3 regions of the Comamonas sp. C24C genome follow, and region 3 is predicted to be linked to each of the others. Evidence: predicted binding sites of a transcription regulator. Region 3 holds the regulator's gene; each other region holds the start of a gene.

Region 1 (6,290 bases), on a different contig from region 3:
ATCGATTGCTGGGTATGCGTATCCAGCTCTACTTCCCATAGCATGTAGCCGGCGGTAAAGCGGCCCGACTCGGGGATGAAGCAAAGCACGGTGTCGCCAGCTTTCAGGCTCTGGCCCTGCTTTTGCAGAAACTCCGACATCATGATGAAGATGGAGGCGGCACCCGTGTTGCCGCGCCAGGCCAGATTGCTCCACCAGCGCTCGCGTGGAATGCTGAGCTGGGCCTTGCCCAGCAGCTCGTCGACCACGGGAATGAAGCGCTCCGACGAGTAGTGGCAGAGAAAGTGGTCGATGCCGCGTTCGGGCACCCAGCCCTGGTGGGCCAGGGCTGCATATTCGTGAATGCAGACATCGAACAGATGCGGCAGCAGGCGAATGTCCTGGCGCAGTGCCAGGGCGCCTGCGGCCTCGGCATCGCTCCAGGCAGGGAAGTCCAGATGGCTTTTGCCGCGATCGGCCGTCATGCCCAGCTGCATGCACACGGGGTAGTCGCCGGCAAAGCTGCGCTGGTGCGTCCACTTGAGCTTGAGGCGCAGTCCGTTGGCCTGGGGCAGGGCCTTGGGGCCGCCCAGCAACACGGCGCCAGCGCCGTCGGAGAGCATCCAGCGCAGAAAGTGGGCGTCAAAGTCGGTGTCATAGCCCTGGGCCGCAAAGCGTGAACGCTTGAACAGACGCGAGGGCATTTCGCTGGCCACCGATAGGGCCAGCGCATGGGCGCCGCTTTCCACGGCCAGGGCTGCGGCTTGCATGGCACCCACACTGGCGGCGCAGACGCCATGCACGGACAGCGTTTCCATGGGCGGGGCGGCCATCTCGCCCTGAATCATGCTGGCAAAGCCGGGCATCAGCGCATCGCCCCCCGAGGAGCCACTGGACAGAAAGCCGATGTCGGATAGCTTTTTGCCAGCCAGGGCCAGGGTCTCCTCGATCGCGCCCGCCGCCATGCGGGCGTTGCTGAAGACGGTCTGGCCTTCACCATCAATGGCGTAGTGGCGGGTCTGGATGCCGTTCTCGGCCAGGATGCGGCGCTTGATGCGCTCGGAGATGCGGTTCAGCGGTGCGACAAACGCATCCATGCCAGCGTTGTCCACCGGGGCGCCAGGCAGAAACATGCCGGCAGATTGCAGATAGACCTTGGAATAGGCAACAGGCATAGATCCTCAACAGGTTTTTTACTTCACAGCGTCGGGCGGCATCTGCGGCTCGGTTCTTGCCGCGGGCCAGACCAGACCCAATACAAACACGCGTCCCATATAAGGCAGCAGGCCACCTTCGTTCAATGCGGGAGTGACCCGTTGGCGGTAAACGCGCTCATGCAGTCCGCTGAGTTCGGACCAGTGGGCATGCGGGCATTCATGGTGCGCGGTGTGCAGGCCAATATTAAAAAGCAGTGGGTTGACCAGGCCTTCAAAGTTGCGTGCGTAGTTCAGCTCGATACCTGGAGTATTGCGCTGTGCTCTGGTCAGTGGCCTTCCATCGGCATGGGCATGTTGAAGATAGTTGGTGGCCAGCAGCCAGTGCAGGCCGTGCAACTGGGGAACGATGATGAAAATCAGGGCCTTTTGCCAGTCCAGCCAGAGAAAAAAACCCCAGCTGCCCAGCCACAGCAGGTATTGCCCCATGCAGTAGCGAAACGCTCCGGGCCAGTGACGACGGAGATTGTTCAGCCAGCGAAAGAACAGCGGGTACAGCACGAAAGCCGCCTGCACCGGGTGAATCAGGTAGCCCCAAAGATGGTTGGTATCGCCACCCCATTCGGGCCGGTAGGTGCGCGCCAGATCGCACGGTCCGTGGCGAAAGCGGTGGTGGTTGGCCACATGAGCAGGCCAGAACACAAAGGTGGGATGGCCTTGAAGCAGGGTCAGCCAGTAATCGGTCAGGCGGTTGGTCCAGCGCCCCCGCCACATGCGCGCATGGGTGTGGTTGTGGTGGATCACGCCCACACCCAGGGTCAGAAACAGCTCGACGCCGTAGAGAATGAAGCTGAAGCCCTGCGTCCATTGCCACCATACCAGCAGCGGCAGCAGCAGCATGTAGAAGACGGATTGCCAGTCGCGCCAATGACGCAGGGCGGGATAGCGGTGCCTGCTCATTCAGCGACGAGGGCTTTGGGGAACGCTGTCCGTGACCCGCGTTCGCATGATCTGGTCCATGAAGGCCAGTGCAAAGCCATAGTTGCCAGCGGGGCGCGCGTGGTGCAGATGGTGGCGGCGGCTGGCAGCCAGTGGGTGCGTGTCGGAGACCTTGGGGAAAAAATCGTAGTTGGAATGGCCGATCAGATTGAGGATCAGGCTCAGCACCGGTACCGAGGCCAGCGACCAGAAGTAGAAGTCATGCACCAGCATGGGCAGCAAGATGATGTTGCCCAGCATCAGCGCTTCGATGGGGTGAAAGCTGTAGGTGGACCAGGGCGTGGTCACCACGGAGCGATGATGGTCGCCGTGATAGCGCACCAGGCGGCGGGTGTGCAGCAGGCGATGGTTGATCCAGAAGTGCACATCGTTCCAGATCAGCAGCGTAAAGATCTCAAGAGCAATGCGTCCGGCGCTGGCCGTGGGCGAGAGCTGCGCCCAGCCCAGCTGCAGCAAGCCCCAGGGGACGATCATGCCGATGCCGAAGATCAGAATGGAATGAAAGGACTGGCGCCATTCGCGCTGCAATTGATCGGGCTTGAGCGGGCGCGTATCCAGTGGTCTGCCGATGCCCGCTCGGGCGAGAAATGCTGTCAGAGCGCCCATGAGCAGGCCGCCCAGCAGATAAATACCCCCGAAAAAAACCAGACCCAAAGCCATGACTTGCCAGGCATTGAGCTGTGTGAACCAGGTACCAGCGTCCATGAAGGCTCCAAAAGCGGTGGCGCAGCCCCAGAAACGACAATGCGCCCGACGGCATAGCGTAAACCCATGCCTGTCGGGCGCATGATAAAGGACGCCGCGGTAGCTCTCGTTGATACCCGGAGTAGCTTCAGCGTGTGGGATGGAGGAGAACTGGCGCCCCTCATCTGCGTGACAGCGAGCAAGCGCCGCCGCGCAGCGAGGCTGCGGTCCCCCTCGTGGGAAGCCGCAAAGCGGCTCAGGGGGCGTGTTTACTGCGCCGTGATGCCCTGCTCGCGAATGATGGTGCCCAGCGCCTTTACGTCCTGCTGGATGCGGTTGCTCAGGCCTTCAGGCGAACTGCCCACGGCTTGCCAGCCTTGCATGGACAGCTTCTGGCGCATTTCTGGTGTGCGCACGATCTCGCTGACGGCCGCCGCCAGCTTGTCCACATGGGCCTTGGGCATAGACTTGGGCGCTGCCACGGCGTTCCAGATTTCCAGGTCGAAGTTGTTGACGCCGAGTTCCTTGAGGCTGGGCAGGCCGGGAGCCAGCGGACTGCGTGCGGCAGAGGTCACGCCAATGCCATGCAGCTTGCCGGCCTGAATCTGCGCCATGGCCAGTGCCGGAGGCAGCATGGACAGCTTCAAATCGCCACCCTGAATGCCGTTGAACACCTGTGGGTAGCCGGTATAGGGCACATGCACGGCCTTGATGGCCGAGCGGCTCTTGAGCAATTCCATGCCCAGATGGCCCACGGTACCGACGCCGGGAGAACCATAGCTCCATTTGTCGCCAGCCTTGGCGGCCGCTTCCATGAAGGCCTTGCCTTGAGGGGCCGACGAGGGGGCCACCAGTACCAGCGGCGCCACACCGATCAGGCTCACGGGCTGCAGATCCTTGATGGGGTCATAGCGCACAGCGGGGTTGAGCATCTTGGCAATGGTCATATTGCCGTTGATCATCACGCTGAAGGTATAGCCGTCGGCCTTGGCCACGTATTCACCGGCGATATTGCCGCCTGCACCCACACGGTTTTCCACGATGATGGTCTGGCCCAGCTTTTTTTCCAGAGGCTCGGCCAGTGCGCGCGCGCTCAGATCGGGCGAGGAGCCAGCAGGGAAGCCCACGATCAGGTGCAGGGGCTTGTCGGGCCAGTTGTCAGCCGCCACGGCGGCCGGAGCCATGGCAGTCGCCATCATGGCGACGCCTGCAGCAATCAGGCTGCGGCGGGACAGACTCTTCAGAATTTGCGAAGTGCGAATAGGCATGGCAGGTCTCTTTTGAATTTTTGATGGGTGATCGGTGTGCATGAAAACATGCATCGATTCCGAAAAATAAAAAACCCGGAAATTATCCGGGTTTGAGGTTCAGCATTTCAGCCTTTTAATGACTTGGTGCGCAAGTTGGCGTTTACGCAAACTCGGCCAGCGCTTTTTTCATCTTTTTCATGGCGGCTACTTCAATCTGGCGAATGCGCTCGGCGCTCACGCCATATTCGGCAGCCAGCTCATGCAGTGTCATGCCGCCGGAGCCGTCGTCATTGACCTTGAGCCAGCGTTCTTCAACGATGCGGCGGCTACGGTCATCCAGGCCCTCTAGGGCCATGACCAGACCATCGGTCGCCAGATGATCGCGCTGACGCGATTCCAGCATGGCGGTAGGCTCGTGGCTGGCATCGGCCAGGTAGGCGATGGGGCCGAAGGCCTGCTCTCCGTCGTCGCTGGGAGAAGGATCCAGCAGCACATCGCCGCCGGCCAGACGGGTTTCCATCTCGATGACTTCCTCGCGCTTGACGTTGAGCTTGGCAGCGACAGCGTCAATTTCGTTCGAAGTCAGGGTTTCGCGCAGGGCCAGTTCATCGTCGGCCATGGCGGCGTCGGACTTCAGGTCATGCTTCATCGAGCGCAGATTGAAGAACAGCTTGCGCTGGGCCTTGGTCGTGGCGACCTTGACCATGCGCCAGTTCTTCAGAATGTATTCGTGGATTTCCGCCTTGATCCAGTGCATGGCGTAGCTGACCAGACGCACACCCTGATCGGGGTCGAAGCGTTTGACAGCCTTCATCAGTCCCACATTGCCTTCCTGAATCAGGTCGCCGTGAGGCAGGCCATAACCCAGGTACTGGCGCGAGATGGAGACGACCAGACGCAGGTGAGACATCACCAGACGCCCGGCGGCGTCCAGATCATTGTGTTCTTTGAGCTTGCGAGCGTAGTCCTGCTCTTCCTCAAGGGTGAGCATTGGCATACGATTGACCGCCGAGATATAGGCATCCAGGTTGCCCAGCGGAGGTACCAGCGCCCAGGGGTTCGCGGGCGCCAAGGCAGTAGCAATGGAGCCGGAGGCAGTTTTCATTGCAGGTTTCCTTTCTTCCATGATCTTCATATTAGCACTCCGTTAGAGAGAGTGCTAAAGACAAAGTTCCCACAGCTTTTGTTGGTTTTCTAATGGCGCAGGCGGCCAGTAGCGATTCATGGAGAATTCTTTGCATTCCCTTCGACGCCGGCCTTTTTCGGCATCTGGAGCAGTGCTCTAGCTGGAATGAGAGGCCAGGTTGTGCAGGTTCGCTCTGATTAATGTCTCTAATTTCCTAGCCGCCGAGCTTCGAGGTGCGTGGCGGCGCATCACCATGCCCAAGGGACGTTGAATTCCAGGAGCCGACAAAGGAATCTGCGCGAGGCGGTCGGCCTGTAGCAGCGATATGGCAGTTTCGGGTAATGCACTGATCCCCAGGCCCGCGCTGACCAGAGCTCCTATGGTTGCAATATGGTCAACTTCAAAGACAGGAGCAAAGTAAAGCCCTTTTGAGAGCAGATTCGCATCAATGTACTGGCGGACGCTGGCAGAGCTGGGCATGGAGACATGCGGATAGTCCAGAGTGGTCTCGATCGGGACGGGGCCTGCCTGCTTTGAAAGAGGATGGTCATCGGGACAGATGAGAAAGAACTGGTCCTCCATCAGTTGCTCATAGGCGAGGTCTTCCTGTTTGGGATCGGCTGCCGTGAGCGCAAAGTCGACCTTGCCATCACGAACGAGATCAAACGCCGGGCCCGACAAGGTATCAAGCAAGGCAAGGCGCACCCCGGGGTGAATCCGCGTGAATTCGGCAAAGACCTTTGGCAGCAGCGAGGCGGCCAGAGAGGGAAGTGCGGCAACGGTCACCGAACCTGTTCTGAGCTGTACGGTGTCCGTCACGGCGCGCAAGGCACGCTGCGTGTCGCGCAAGATCTCCTGGGCATGGGCGATAAAGACATGGCCCGCATCGGTCAGCTCGACGGCGCGAGTGGTGCGCTCAAACAGTCTTGCCCCGATCTGGGCTTCTACACGCGCAATCAGGGCCGACAGCGCAGACTGCGAAAGGTGAACCTGGAGGGCGGCTTGGCCAAAGCTCTTGGTCTGGCTCAGAGCGACCACCGCCCTCAGGTCTTTGGTTGATAGATTGGCTTCCACCACCGCAGTATAGGTAGCGGAGCT
Region 2 (6,290 bases), 190 kb from region 3:
CTATGGCTGACGGCCACGACTTTGCCGCGGGCGTCATAGACCATGATTTGCTGGTAGACGGTATAGAGATCGTGAATGCCGGTGAGCAACCCGCACACCTCGCTCACCAGATCCCCCGCCTTCTCCCCCTGGGCCAGGGCTTCCAGCAAATCGGACAGCTGCGGCGTCAATGCCCACCAGCGGCAGTCGTTGGCGCGCTCGTAGAGATTGCGATCCAGCAGTTCCACCAGCAGACTCGTCAGCAGGCTGTTGTCCCGCAGTGCGGTATTGAGCACCGTGCCATAGAGCGCATCAATGGATTGGGAGAAGACCTCGTTCGTCCGCGCCCCCGTCTCGCCAATCTGCTCCAGCACGGCTTGCAGCCGCGTGTTGTCCATCTGCTTGCCTGCAGTCATCACCCGCCCGTTCCAGACCACACGGCGTATGGTGTCCGCCGCGCTGTGGATGGCGTGCAGGGGCGGGCAGAAACGGTGTGCATGTGTCAGCAGACCCTGAGCCACCGCGGCATCCAGCCCATCCAGACCCGCTTGCGATTGAAGACCGAAGGCCAGCTCCAGCGGTGTCATGATCTGCGCTCGCCAGCCCTTGGGGCCCATATAGCCTTGATAGCCTGCCGATGCCGCAGACTGCACCAGATAGGTGCGCCCCCCATGCACATGCAGCACGCTCGCACCATCACGGTGAGGCTGCACATTCGCGCCCACACCAATCCAGTGCAGATCGCTGCTGGCCAGCACCTGACCCTGCTCATCCAGCAGCAGGGCGATGCTGGTCTGCGCCTCTGGTGCGCCACTGCCGTCGACCTGGTCGCGTCCGCTCCAGATGCCTTGCATCTCACCGTCGAAGTCGAAGCACAGGCACAGCACGCCCATGGCTTGCCGGTTGATGGGGTCCAGCATGCGATGCGCATAGATCAGGCCGCTGTCATGGCCCGGCAGCAGGTCGGTGGCACCAAAGCTCTGCACAAAGCCCGGGCTTTGCAGCGCACGGGCAATCAGCGCATCCCGGCATGGCTGATCTGTGGCCTGACTCCTCTCGCGCGCACTCGCTCGCACCCGGCCTTCGGCATCCAGCAGCAGAATGTCCGCATAGACCGTGTATTTACTCCGGTACGCCTGCAGACGCTGGGTAATGGCTGCCTCATCGCCATCCAGCCCAGCCATGAAACCGCACAGCACGGCATCGGTCGCCAGAAACCCCACATCGGCCGTGCGCTCGTAGAGATTGCGCACCAGGGTATCGATCAGATGCTGTGCCTGACTGGACAGCCCTGCCGTCACTCCAGCCACCGCCTGCATGACCATGGAGCGCACCAGATCCTGCTCCAGCCGCTCGAAGCCGCCACGCGTGGCGGCCATCATGGGCAACAAGGCCTGAGCTTCCTGAGGGCAATTCATCTTGGCGGAGGACTCTATGAGCCGCCACATCAGATTCAGCTCTCTGAGCGAACTCTCGCAGCGCCCGACTTGGCGCATATGAGGAATGAAGACGTCTGTCTGCAGCAGATCCTGGGCGCGCTGCGCCGGGGCAGTCATGGTTTCTAGAGGCATGTTCTGGCAGAGCAAAAGCCAGGCCTATTTGTAAAAACACGTTACACATGACCCAGAACAAACCCTGCTCGTTGAGCAATTTGCCCTCTGATCGGCTGGGGGGAGGTCTTGAAAGCTCGGGAAATTGCCTTATTATTAGCACTCGATGGGGTTGAGTGCTAACAGCTTGACCCTAGATATTCCGAATGTCGGCCAGGATGGCTGGCAAGTCTTGTTTCAACTTTGTTGATGTATTTAGGAGTTGGTATGAACCTGCGTCCCCTGCACGATCGCGTGATTGTCAAGCGCCTCGAAAACGAAACCAAGACAGCCTCGGGCATCGTGCTCCCTGATGCTGCCACCGAGAAGCCTGACCAGGGCGAAGTGCTGGCTGTGGGTCCCGGCAAGCGCAATGACAAGGGCGAACTGATCGCCCTGAACGTGAAGGTCGGCGACCGCGTTCTGTTCGGCAAGTACTCTGGCCAAACCGTGAAGATCCACGGCGACGAGCTGCTGGTCATGAAGGAAGACGACCTGTTCGCAGTCGTCGAGAAGTAATCCTTCCCGAACACCTCCCCTATTCATAGCTGCTGGCGATTGATTGATAAGCGCTGGCAGAACATTTGAACCCCATTCTTTAGGAGCCAAAAATGGCAGCAAAAGACGTAGTTTTCGGCGGTGAAGCACGTGCACGCATGGTTGAAGGCGTGAACATCCTGGCTAACGCAGTCAAGGTTACCCTGGGCCCCAAGGGTCGCAATGTGGTGCTGGAGCGCTCCTTCGGCGCCCCCACTGTGACCAAGGACGGCGTGTCCGTGGCCAAGGAAATCGAGCTCAAGGACAAGCTGCAGAACATGGGCGCCCAGCTCGTGAAGGAAGTGGCCTCCAAGACCAACGACATCGCTGGTGACGGTACGACCACCGCTACCGTGCTGGCCCAGGCCATCGTGCGCGAAGGCTCCAAGTACGTGGCTTCCGGCCTGAACCCCATGGACCTGAAGCGCGGCATCGACAAGGCTGTCGCCGCCCTGGTGGAAGAGCTGAAGAAGCAATCCAAGGCCACCACCACCTCCAAGGAAATCGCCCAAGTCGGCTCGATCTCTGCCAACTCCGACGAATCCGTGGGCAAGATTATTGCCGACGCGATGGACAAGGTCGGCAAGGAAGGCGTGATCACGGTTGAAGAAGGCAAGTCGCTGGACAACGAACTCGACGTCGTCGAAGGCATGCAGTTCGACCGTGGTTACCTGTCGCCCTACTTCATCAACAATCCCGAAAAGCAAGCCGCTGTTCTGGACAACCCCTTCGTGCTGCTGTTCGACAAGAAGATCAGCAACATCCGTGACCTGCTGCCCACACTGGAAGCTGTGGCCAAGGCCGGCCGTCCTCTGCTGATCATTGCCGAAGACGTTGAAGGCGAAGCCCTGGCGACTCTGGTGGTCAACACCATCCGCGGCATCCTGAAGGTTGTGGCTGTGAAGGCACCTGGCTTCGGCGACCGCCGCAAGGCCATGCTGGAAGACATCGCCATCCTGACTGGCGGCAAGGTCATCGCTGAAGAAGTGGGCCTGTCGCTGGAAAAGGTGACCCTGGAAGACCTGGGCCAAGCCCAACGCGTCGAAATCGGCAAGGAAAACACCACCATCATCGACGGTGCTGGCCAAGCCGCTGAAATCGAAGCCCGCGTCAAGCAAATCCGCGCTCAGATCGAAGAAGCGACCAGCGACTATGACCGTGAAAAGCTGCAAGAGCGCGTGGCCAAGCTGGCCGGCGGTGTTGCCGTGATCAAGGTTGGCGCTGCCACCGAAGTCGAAATGAAGGAAAAGAAGGCCCGCGTGGAAGACGCCCTGCACGCTACCCGCGCTGCTGTGGAAGAAGGCATCGTGGCCGGCGGTGGCGTGGCCCTGCTGCGCGCCAAGCAAGCCGTTGGCGCCCTGGCTACCGGCAATGCCGAACAAGACGCCGGCATCAAGCTGGTGCTCAAGGCTATCGAAGCCCCTCTGCGCGAAATCGTGGCCAACGCCGGTGGCGAGCCTTCGGTGGTCGTGAACGCCGTGCTGAACGGCTCCGGCAACTACGGCTTCAACGCTGCCAACGACAGCTACGGCGACATGCTGGAAATGGGTATCCTGGATCCCACCAAGGTGACTCGCACTGCTCTGCAGAATGCCGCTTCCGTGGCTTCCCTGCTGCTGACCACCGAGTGCATGATCGCAGAAGCCCCCAAGGCTGATGCAGCTCCTGCCATGCCCGACATGGGCGGCATGGGTGGCATGGGCGGCATGGGCATGTAATTGCTCTGCTGCTACCGGGTGGTCTGCACCATCCGGTTTTGCACAAAAGAAAAGGCCGCATCTGCGACCTTTTCTTTTTGCGTCCCGCTTCACGAGCTGCTCGGCTCCGGGCAGAAAAAAGCCAGCCGATATCGGCTGGCTTTTGCATCCAAGGATTTGCCTCAGAAGCGATGACGCAGACCGATGGTGATGCCGGTACGCTTTTTCGCGCCATTGGCATCAAGCATCACGCCCGCACCGCCCTTGGTCTTGGTGTGGTCCACCGCGAAATAGGCATCGGTACGCTTGGAGAAGGCATAGTCGGCCACGGCAACGATAAAGTCAGCCTTGCCATTGAAGGCGCCAGTCGCCGACCCCGATTGCTTGGCATGGTAGTAGTGCATGCCGGCATTGAGCTGCGGAGTGACTTGGTAGCCAAAGCCCACCTTGAACATCTCACGCTTGTTGGCAAAATTGCCAGGAGCATTGCCCGCGATAAAGCCACCATTGGACGAACCTGTCCAATATGCGTTGAGCAAGCCGGCATCAAAAGCAGCACCTGCGCCCGCAGCCGCCAGACTATCCTTGACCTTGTTCTGGCCATAACCAGCCATCAGATAAAGAGGTCCGGTGCGATAGGAGCCGCCCAATGTCCAAGCATCCACATCGGTGCCGGCCGGCAAGGTCGAACGCTGGAAAGCGCCCCCCACAGAAATGCCGTTGGCAGAATAGCGCAGATAGCCGCCTGCGGTCTTCAATGCCAGTCCGCCCGGAGTCATATCCACTCCAGCCCCTTTCTTCGCAAAGGTGTTGCTCTCGTCAAACGAGTACTGCAAGCCCGCACGAACAGGGCCGAACTCGGCCACGTACTTCAGCATATTGTTTGCACGCGCGCCCAGAGACATGCCGATTTCAGGCTTGTAGGCATCCATATAAGGGGAATATGGGAACGATGCGTAGGTAGAGGTGACCAGATCGAACAATACGTTGTACTGGCGACCCATGGTCAGTTGGCCAAAGCTGGTGCTGCGCAAGCCCACCCAGGACTGGGCGAAATAAGGCTGTGCGGTGCTGGGAGTACCGGAATCCGTCCAGAAACGATTTTCCAGATTGGCAATCGCCGACAGGCCACCGCCCAGGTCTTCCTTGATATTGATACCCCAGCGGCTTTCGGACATGCCGCCGCCAATCATTTTGGTCAGACCGCTTTTATTCGCTCCCTCATTATTGGTATGGCGAATTGCCGCATCCACAATGCCATATAGCTGAACGCTGCTTTGTGCATATGCCAGAGTTCCCATGGTTCCCAGCACAGCCAAGGCCAATGTTTTTTTCACAAATGAAGCTGCCATTGTGTTGCCTCTCTCTTAATTCAATTCGCAAACAGTTGGTGGAAAATTCATTCTAGAAATGCTTTCCTCAACCGCGCGAGCATTGGCACAAGCGCAACACAGGCCTTTCCCTCTGGGGGCAAACCTCTCAGCAATCACCCTTTAAGGTCTAACCCGGAAAACAAAAAAGGCCTGTCTTTCGACAGGCCTTTGGCTTTTAAGCAGTTACTGGCTTACACCAGCAATTGATTAGAAAGCGTGGCGGATACCAACTTGCACGCCAGCTTGGTTGCGGCCGGAACCGTCAGCCTTCAGGCCCACGGTGTCGCTCACGCCCTTGGCAGCCAGAGCGATAGCGGAACCGTCTTGGTTCTTCAGGTAAGCAACAGTGCCGTACAGAGCAGTGCGCTTGGACAGGTTGTGCACATAGCCCAGCGACAGTTGGTGAGCCTTAGCAGGACCTTGTTGGTCGTAGTAAGCGTACTGAGCCTTCACTTCGCCCACGCCACCCACGGGAGCGGACACGCCCAGCAGGTAGTTACGGAACTTGGCGCTGGAACCAGCATCGGGCTTGTACTTGATTTGCTGAACGTTACCCACAACCTTGGCCACGCCGAAGTTGTAAGAAGCGCCGATGGACATTTCGTCACGGTCGCCAGTGCCACCGTTCAGAGTGCCGTAAGCAGCAGTCACGCTCAGGGGGCCGTTGTCATAGCCAACGTTACCACCAGCATAACGGCCGGTCTTGCCCACGCCTTGCTTTTCGTCGAAAGCGTAGCTCACGTTAGCAGTGAAGCCGCTGAAGTTGGGCGAAGAGTACGACACCATGTTGTTAGCACGGATGGTGTTGGCGTCAGCACCGAAAGCACCGCCAGCAGTCGACCAGGCCTTGAAGCCCAGGTTTTGGCCGATACCGGTAGCGCCGAACAGGTCATACTTCAGACCAGCACGGAAAGTGGGGGTAGTTTCACGACCCAGGCGAACTTCACCGAAGTTGCCGGACAGACGCACTGTGGATTCGCGCTTGAAGTTGAAGCCGGAAGCATTGCCGTCGTCACCGAAGATTTCGCCTTCCAGCCAGAAGCCAGCCTTCAGACCGCCACCCAGGTCTTCAGTACCGCGCAGGCCCAGACGGCTGGTAGCGTTACCGCTGCTGT
Region 3 (6,290 bases):
AGACCGGCAGCTGGGTGACCTCGTCCGAAGGACAGGCGCTGACTTCCGGCGATGGCCTGCGTCTGATGCGTCAATAAAAACAATAGCTCCCAGCGCTTGAATTTCATGAAATTCCATAGGATTCATGCCTCAAATTCATATCTACCAGGCGCTAGTAGCTATGGTTTGATGAGCGCCAAACCAGGCCATGCCCATGGTTGAAGCTTCCATCCCGCGCAAAAGCCGATTGCAGAATCTGCGCCTGAGCTGGCTGCTGCTCAGCGCCTTCCTGCTCGGCCTGACCTGGTGGCTCAGCGGCCCGGGCCAGCTACCGCGCATCAACGGCATTCTTCAGGACACCTCGGTCTGGCTGCACCAGCGTCCGGCCTCGCCCGAGGTCGTCATCGTGGCCATCGACGATGACAGCATCGACAGCATAGGCCGCTGGCCCTGGCGCCGCGCGCTGCACGCGGCCTTGCTGGATCGCATCGCGCAGGGCCAGCCTCGCGCCATCGGCATGGATGTGGTCTTCAGCGAAGAAGACCTCGACTACCCCGGCGACGATCTGCTGCTGCAGCAGGCACTGAAAAAAAGCGGCAATGTGGTGCTGCCCGTCACACGCGCCGCGCAGAACGGCGCCACCGCTCCGCTGAAGGGCCTTGCCGGCGAAGCTGCCGCACTGGGCCACACCCAGATGCCGATGGATGCCGACGGGGTGGTGCGGCGCTTTTACGCACAGGAAGGCACGCCCGCCCAGCCCTGGTGGCATATGGCACTGAGCCTGCACTGCGTGGGCCAGAACGCCGGGCCCTGCCCGCCACCTGCCCAGTCGCCAGCCGGCCCGGCGGCGGGCGACTCCTGGCAGAAACGGGAGCCCCGCTTCATCGCCTTTGCCCAGGCGGCGCAAGACCGCCAGAAAAGCCTGGGTTCGCCGTTCACCACCTACTCCTATATCGACGTCCTGCGAGGCGACATTCCAGCAGCCGCCTTTCGCGGCAAATACGTGCTGATTGGAGCGACCGCGGCTGGTCTCGGCGAAAAATTCACCGCCCCCATCGGCCTGGATGCACGCCTGATCTCCAATGTGGAAATGCTGGGCCATGTGCTCAACGGCATATTGCAGGGCACGCACCTGGAGACGGCATCTGCCCTGCTCAACCGCAGCCTCAATCTGCTGCCCGTGCTGCTGGGCCTGCTGGCCCTTGCCTGGTTCGGACCCTCTGGCGGGCTGATGTCCAGCATCCTGCTGGCCTTGCTCAGTCTGCTGATTGCCGGCCTGGCACCGCGCTGGGGCCATATCCAGACAGAACCCGCAGCAGCGCTGCTGAGTCTGGCACTTGCCTACCCGCTGTGGAGCTGGCTGCGCCTTCGCGCCGCGACACGCTTTCTGGCGCTGGAGCTGCGCGATCTGCAGGACCAGGGGCTGCCGACTGCCAGCCGCAGCGCTCTCAAGGGAGATGCCCTGGATCAGCGCATCTCGGCCGTGGAGCAGGCCTCGCGCCAGCTGCGCTCCCTGCATCACTTCGTGAGCGAAAGCCTGCGCCAGCTGCCATCCGCCACCTTTGTCTGCGGCCGCAACGGACTGGTGCTGCTGGCCAATACCGCAGCCCACCGCTATATCGAAAGCCTGGGCCTCAACCTGCAGCAAGGCGACGACCTGGTCTTGCTGCTGGCCGAACTCCACCACGCCGCCAGTGACGAGGAACGCGCTGCCAAAGCGCCCGGCGCCAACACCCCCCTGCTGAACCGCAGCGCCATGCAAAATGCCACTCTGCCGCGTCAAAGCGAGGGGCGCGACTCCCAGGGCCGCCATCTTATGCTGCTGAGCCAGACCTTCGAGGCACCGCCCACCTCTGGCTGGCTCATCACCCTGGTCGATATCAGCGACCTGCGCAGCGCACAGGCCCAGCGCGACCAGGCCATGCAGTTCATCTCCCACGATATCCGCGCGCCCATCGGCTCCATCATCACCTTGCTGGAGATGCAGCGTACGGGCAAGCGCATCGAGTCGGAGGAGGCCCTCTTCGCCCGCATAGAGGGCTACGCCCAGTCGTCGCTGCAACTGGCGGACGACTTTGTGCATCTGGCCAGAGCCCAGCGACAGCAATACCGCAGCGAGATTGTGGACCTGGGCCTGCTGGCGGATCAAGCCGTCTCGGACTGCTGGGCCCAGGCCAGCCAGCAGAACATGCAACTGGTGTTCGAGCTGCCGGATGCCGAAGCCTGCGTGCACGGCGACCCGGGCCTGCTGCACCGCGCCGTCATCAACTTGCTGACCAACGCCATCAAGTACGGCAAGCCGCAGGATACAGATGCAGGCGCGGTGGTCGACATCCGCATCGTCGAGCAGGGCAGCCAATGGGGCATTGCCGTGCACGATCACGGCCCGGGCATGGATGAGGAGTCACTGGCCAGACTCAGCCAGCCCTTCGAACGTCTGCATCAGCACCAGCGCATGGACGGCGTGGGCCTGGGCCTGGCCTTCACGCGCACCGTGGCACAGCGCCACGGCGGCAGTCTGCAGATCAGCAGCCAGCCCGGCCAGGGCAGCACCTTCAGCCTGCTGATCCCCAAGGCCTGAGAGCGACTGAAAACCGAGCGGCCTCAGGCCCGGAAACGAAAAAACCTCAGAACTTTGCAGTTCTGAGGTTTGACGTTTTTTGGTGCGGCTGGCAGGAATCGAACCCACGACCCCTTGGTTCGTAGCCAAGTACTCTATCCAGCTGAGCTACAGCCGCAACAGGGTTGTATTCTAGCAGCGCAAAAACGCCCGCCAGATCAAACCTGGCAATTTTTTCACACCCGACAAAGAAAAAAGCCTGCCATCGATGAAGACGGCAGGCTTTCATGCTGCTTGCCAGGGCGTGGCGGACTTGAGCCGACGACCAAAGGATCATGAACCCTGTCAACCCAACGGATCGGTTTGACTACCGATATTCCAGTGTCACCACTCGGCTCGGATGCATGGTGCCCACCTCGGAAGTTGCAGCCATCGGCGAATCTGACACGCTTACCTTGACCATGTGTTCGGTTGCAGGAGCAAGCTTACCTTCGCGGGTGAAGCAACTGGCTTGAGGTTTGGTGGGCGCTGCGGCGCCGAACTCTGTGACCTTGCAGTGCGTGGGTTCCACAATCGAGCCAACGAATCGGATGGTTCCACTGGCTGCTTGAGTCATAGATGGAACACACAGTTGAAGCGCAATAGCAATTACTGGCAGGCATATTTTCATGACCATTCCACTTTCTGAGATCGTTGAAGAAAAGGCTCTTCCCATTTGTTAACGACCAATAATTCGCATACTTGAGTTTTCTGCGCTAAGGGAAGCCACCATGGCGCACCTGCCGGTTTATTCCACGATGTTCATGGGCATCACGGATAGGTTCTGAGTGGACGCTGCGTTCCTTGCGACGTCGAAGCGGATACCGATATCTCAGCGAAGGACTGTCACTGCGTACTCGAGGCAACGGCCGGCGCACGTCCACTTTTGTTGAGGACCTGTGCCGCTTTGCGCTGACTAAAGTCCCTCCGTGCGCTCTGAGCCAGCCAGAAGCAGCGCATGAGGAACAGGCCGAGCTCAATCGGTCATCGCGACAGCTTCAACAACCATGAAGTTGATCGACAAAGGCTGCCAGCAAACAGCTCAACGAAGCCGCTCACGAAGCAGCAAACGATTTGAGGCCAATGCACGAAATCGAGTTGCCAATGCTCCGGCCCTGTCTGCAGGAAGTGAGACCTAGGCGCGGGACCCGGCTTGAGGCTGGCTCAGACTTAGCCAAACCGCTTCTGTGCTTGGGAAGGAACAGGCTTGTACCTTGGTGACCTGGCTGATGAAGAGAGCAATGTCCGGCTGCTGGTCCTTCAAGCACAACGCGCGTGACTGTCAGTTCTTGCACGCCTCTGACGGATAACAAAAAACGAGAGCAGGCAGTGCCATCAAGCCGCTAGAAAGTACAAAACCATGTACTACTGGATGCATATGGAATGCATCAACAGATAAAGAAAAAGCCCGCTATTTTTTAGATAGCAGGCTTTCCTTATGTAGATTGGTAGGGCGTGGCGGACTTGAACCGACGACCAAAGGATTATGAGTCCTCTGCTCTAACCAACTGAGCTAACGCCCCAACACTGACAACAGCCGTGGCTGCCACCAGAAAAACTTCGCCATTGTAGGGCCTAACGCTTGTGACTCAGAGCATTGCTCACCAGTTTGGATGTGATATCGACAATCTGGATCATCTTGTCGTAGTGCATGCGCGTGGGGCCGATCACCCCCAGGGTGCCTACCACCTTGCCATCAAGCTCATAGGGAGCGCTCACTACGGACAAATCTTCAAACGGCACGGTCTGGCTCTCGCCACCGATATAGATGCGCACGCCATCGGCCTGATTGGAGAAGTCCAGCAGCCTGAGAATCTGCGTTTTCTGCTCGAACAGGTCGAAAGCGCGGCGCAGATTGCCCATGTCGCTGGAAAAATCGCTCACCGACAGCAGATTGCGCTCGCCGGCGATCACCACATCCTCGCGATCGTGGTGGCTCATGACTTCGGCACCTACATTCACCGCCGCCTGCATGAGGCTGGCAACCTGGCCCCGCAATTGCTCCACCTCGGTTTGGAGACGCGCGCGCACCTCCTCCATTGTCAAACCGGCGTAATGGTGATTGAGGAAATTCGAGGCTTCTATCAGTTGCGAGGACTCGTAATCCACATCCGTGAAGATCACGCGGTTTTGCACATCGCCTTCGGGCGAGACGATGATGACCAGAAAGCGCCGCTCCGACAGGCGCACGAACTCGATATGCTTGAAGACGGAGCTGCGACGCGGCACCATGACCACGCCCACGAACTGGGAGAGGTTGGACAGCAGGTTGGCCGCATTGGCGATCACCTTCTGCGGCTGTTCGGGGATCAGGCCGGGCGTTACAAGATCGGAGCGGTCCACGGTCAGCATGGTGTCGACAAACAGGCGATATCCCCTGGCTGTCGGCACGCGGCCTGCCGATGTGTGAGGGCTGATGATCAGACCCATCTCTTCCAGGTCGGCCATCACGTTGCGTATGGTGGCAGGCGACAATTCAAGCCCGGATGCACGTGAAAGAGTGCGCGAGCCGACTGGTTGACCGTCAGCGATGTAACGCTCGATCAGCGCTTTGAGCAATAACTTGGCACGTTCGTCGAGCATGATTTCATTTTAATGATGTAATTTCCCAGATGACATCCACGTTCCACCATATTGCCCTGATCGGCAAGTACCACACACCGGCAGCAGGGGTTCCCTCCGATGCGGCCAGCGAAGCACTGCAACGGATTGCCGGTTATGTGCGCAGCATGGGTTGTGAGGTGATTCTGGATACCCAGTCGGCCATCTACGCGGGCCTGCCCGATTACCCGAGCATGGACGTGGACGGCCTGGGCAAGCATTGCGACCTCGGCCTGGTGGTGGGCGGCGACGGCACCATGTTGGGCGTGTGCCGCCATCTGGCGCGCTATGGCACGCCGCTGGTCGGCATCAACCAGGGCCGCCTCGGGTTTGTCACCGACATTGCCCTGGATGAATTCGAAGCCTCCATCACGCCCATCCTGCAGGGCGAATACGAGGAAGACGAACGCACGCTGATGAATGCTCGCGTCATGCGCGACGGCCAGTGCGTGTTTGAAGCCCAGGCCATGAATGACGTGGTGGTCAACCGTGGCTCTACCTCGGGCATGGTGGAGCTACGCATCGAGGTCGGCGGCAGCTTTGTCTCCAACCAGCGCGCTGACGGCTTGATCGTGGCCACCCCCACGGGCTCTACCGCCTATGCGCTCTCGGCCGGCGGCCCCATGCTGCACCCCTCGATTCCGGCCTGGGTGATGGTGCCCATCGCGCCGCACAACCTCTCCAACCGCCCCATCGTGCTCTCCGACGCCCAGGAGGTGACTATCGAGGTGGTGGGCGGCCGTGGCGATGCCAGCGCGAACTTTGACATGCAGTCCCTGAAATCGCTGCAGCATGGCGATCGCATCCTGGTGACCCGCGCCGATCACAGCGTGCACTTTCTGCACCCCAAGGGCTGGAATTACTTCGACACCCTGCGCAAAAAGCTGGGCTGGAACGAGGGAGGCGTCTGACCATGGCCTTGAAGCGCATCGTCCTGCGGGACTTTGTGATTGTTCAGTCACTCGACCTGGACTGGCAGACCGGCTTCACGGTGCTGACCGGCGAAACCGGCGCCGGCAAATCCATCATGCTCGACGCCCTGCAACTGGTGCTGGGCGCACGCGCCGACGCACAGGTGGTGCGCGAAGGCTGTCCCCAAGCCGATATCTGC

The links. Region 3 encodes HrcA, which represses chaperone genes, less so after heat shock. Its sites were predicted from a motif close to TTAGCACTCNNNNNNNNNGAGTGCTAA; they were not measured.
Region 1: a site for HrcA is predicted at 5,203-5,229, ahead of rpoH (RNA polymerase sigma factor RpoH). Genes of this name have one in related genera too.
Region 2: a site for HrcA is predicted at 1,686-1,712, ahead of groES (co-chaperone GroES). Genes of this name have one in related genera too.

Annotation. Positions count from the first base shown of each region.
Region 1 covers NZ_JBKFBC010000006.1:21,260-27,549, reverse strand. Annotated here, with positions in the region: gene ACLBXN_RS12485 (iron-containing redox enzyme family protein) at 1-1,154, opposite strand, end outside; gene ACLBXN_RS12480 (fatty acid desaturase) at 1,173-2,093, opposite strand; gene ACLBXN_RS12475 (sterol desaturase family protein) at 2,094-2,837, opposite strand; gene ACLBXN_RS12470 (Bug family tripartite tricarboxylate transporter substrate binding protein) at 3,086-4,084, opposite strand; gene rpoH (RNA polymerase sigma factor RpoH) at 4,227-5,171, opposite strand; gene ACLBXN_RS12460 (LysR family transcriptional regulator) at 5,349-6,269, opposite strand.
Region 2 covers NZ_JBKFBC010000001.1:220,048-226,337, reverse strand. Annotated here, with positions in the region: gene ACLBXN_RS00945 (chemotaxis protein CheW) at 1-1,535, opposite strand, end outside; gene groES (co-chaperone GroES) at 1,797-2,087, shown strand; gene groL (chaperonin GroEL) at 2,180-3,823, shown strand; gene ACLBXN_RS00930 (porin) at 3,985-5,154, opposite strand; gene ACLBXN_RS00925 (porin) at 5,383-6,290, opposite strand, start outside.
Region 3 covers NZ_JBKFBC010000001.1:411,765-418,054, reverse strand. Annotated here, with positions in the region: gene ACLBXN_RS01890 (FecR family protein) at 1-77, shown strand, start outside; gene ACLBXN_RS01885 (CHASE2 domain-containing protein) at 194-2,560, shown strand; tRNA gene ACLBXN_RS01880 (tRNA-Arg) at 2,641-2,717, opposite strand; gene ACLBXN_RS01875 (hypothetical protein) at 2,907-3,209, opposite strand; tRNA gene ACLBXN_RS01870 (tRNA-Ile) at 4,025-4,101, opposite strand; gene hrcA (heat-inducible transcriptional repressor HrcA) at 4,154-5,161, opposite strand; gene ACLBXN_RS01860 (NAD kinase) at 5,191-6,090, shown strand; gene recN (DNA repair protein RecN) at 6,093-6,290, shown strand, end outside.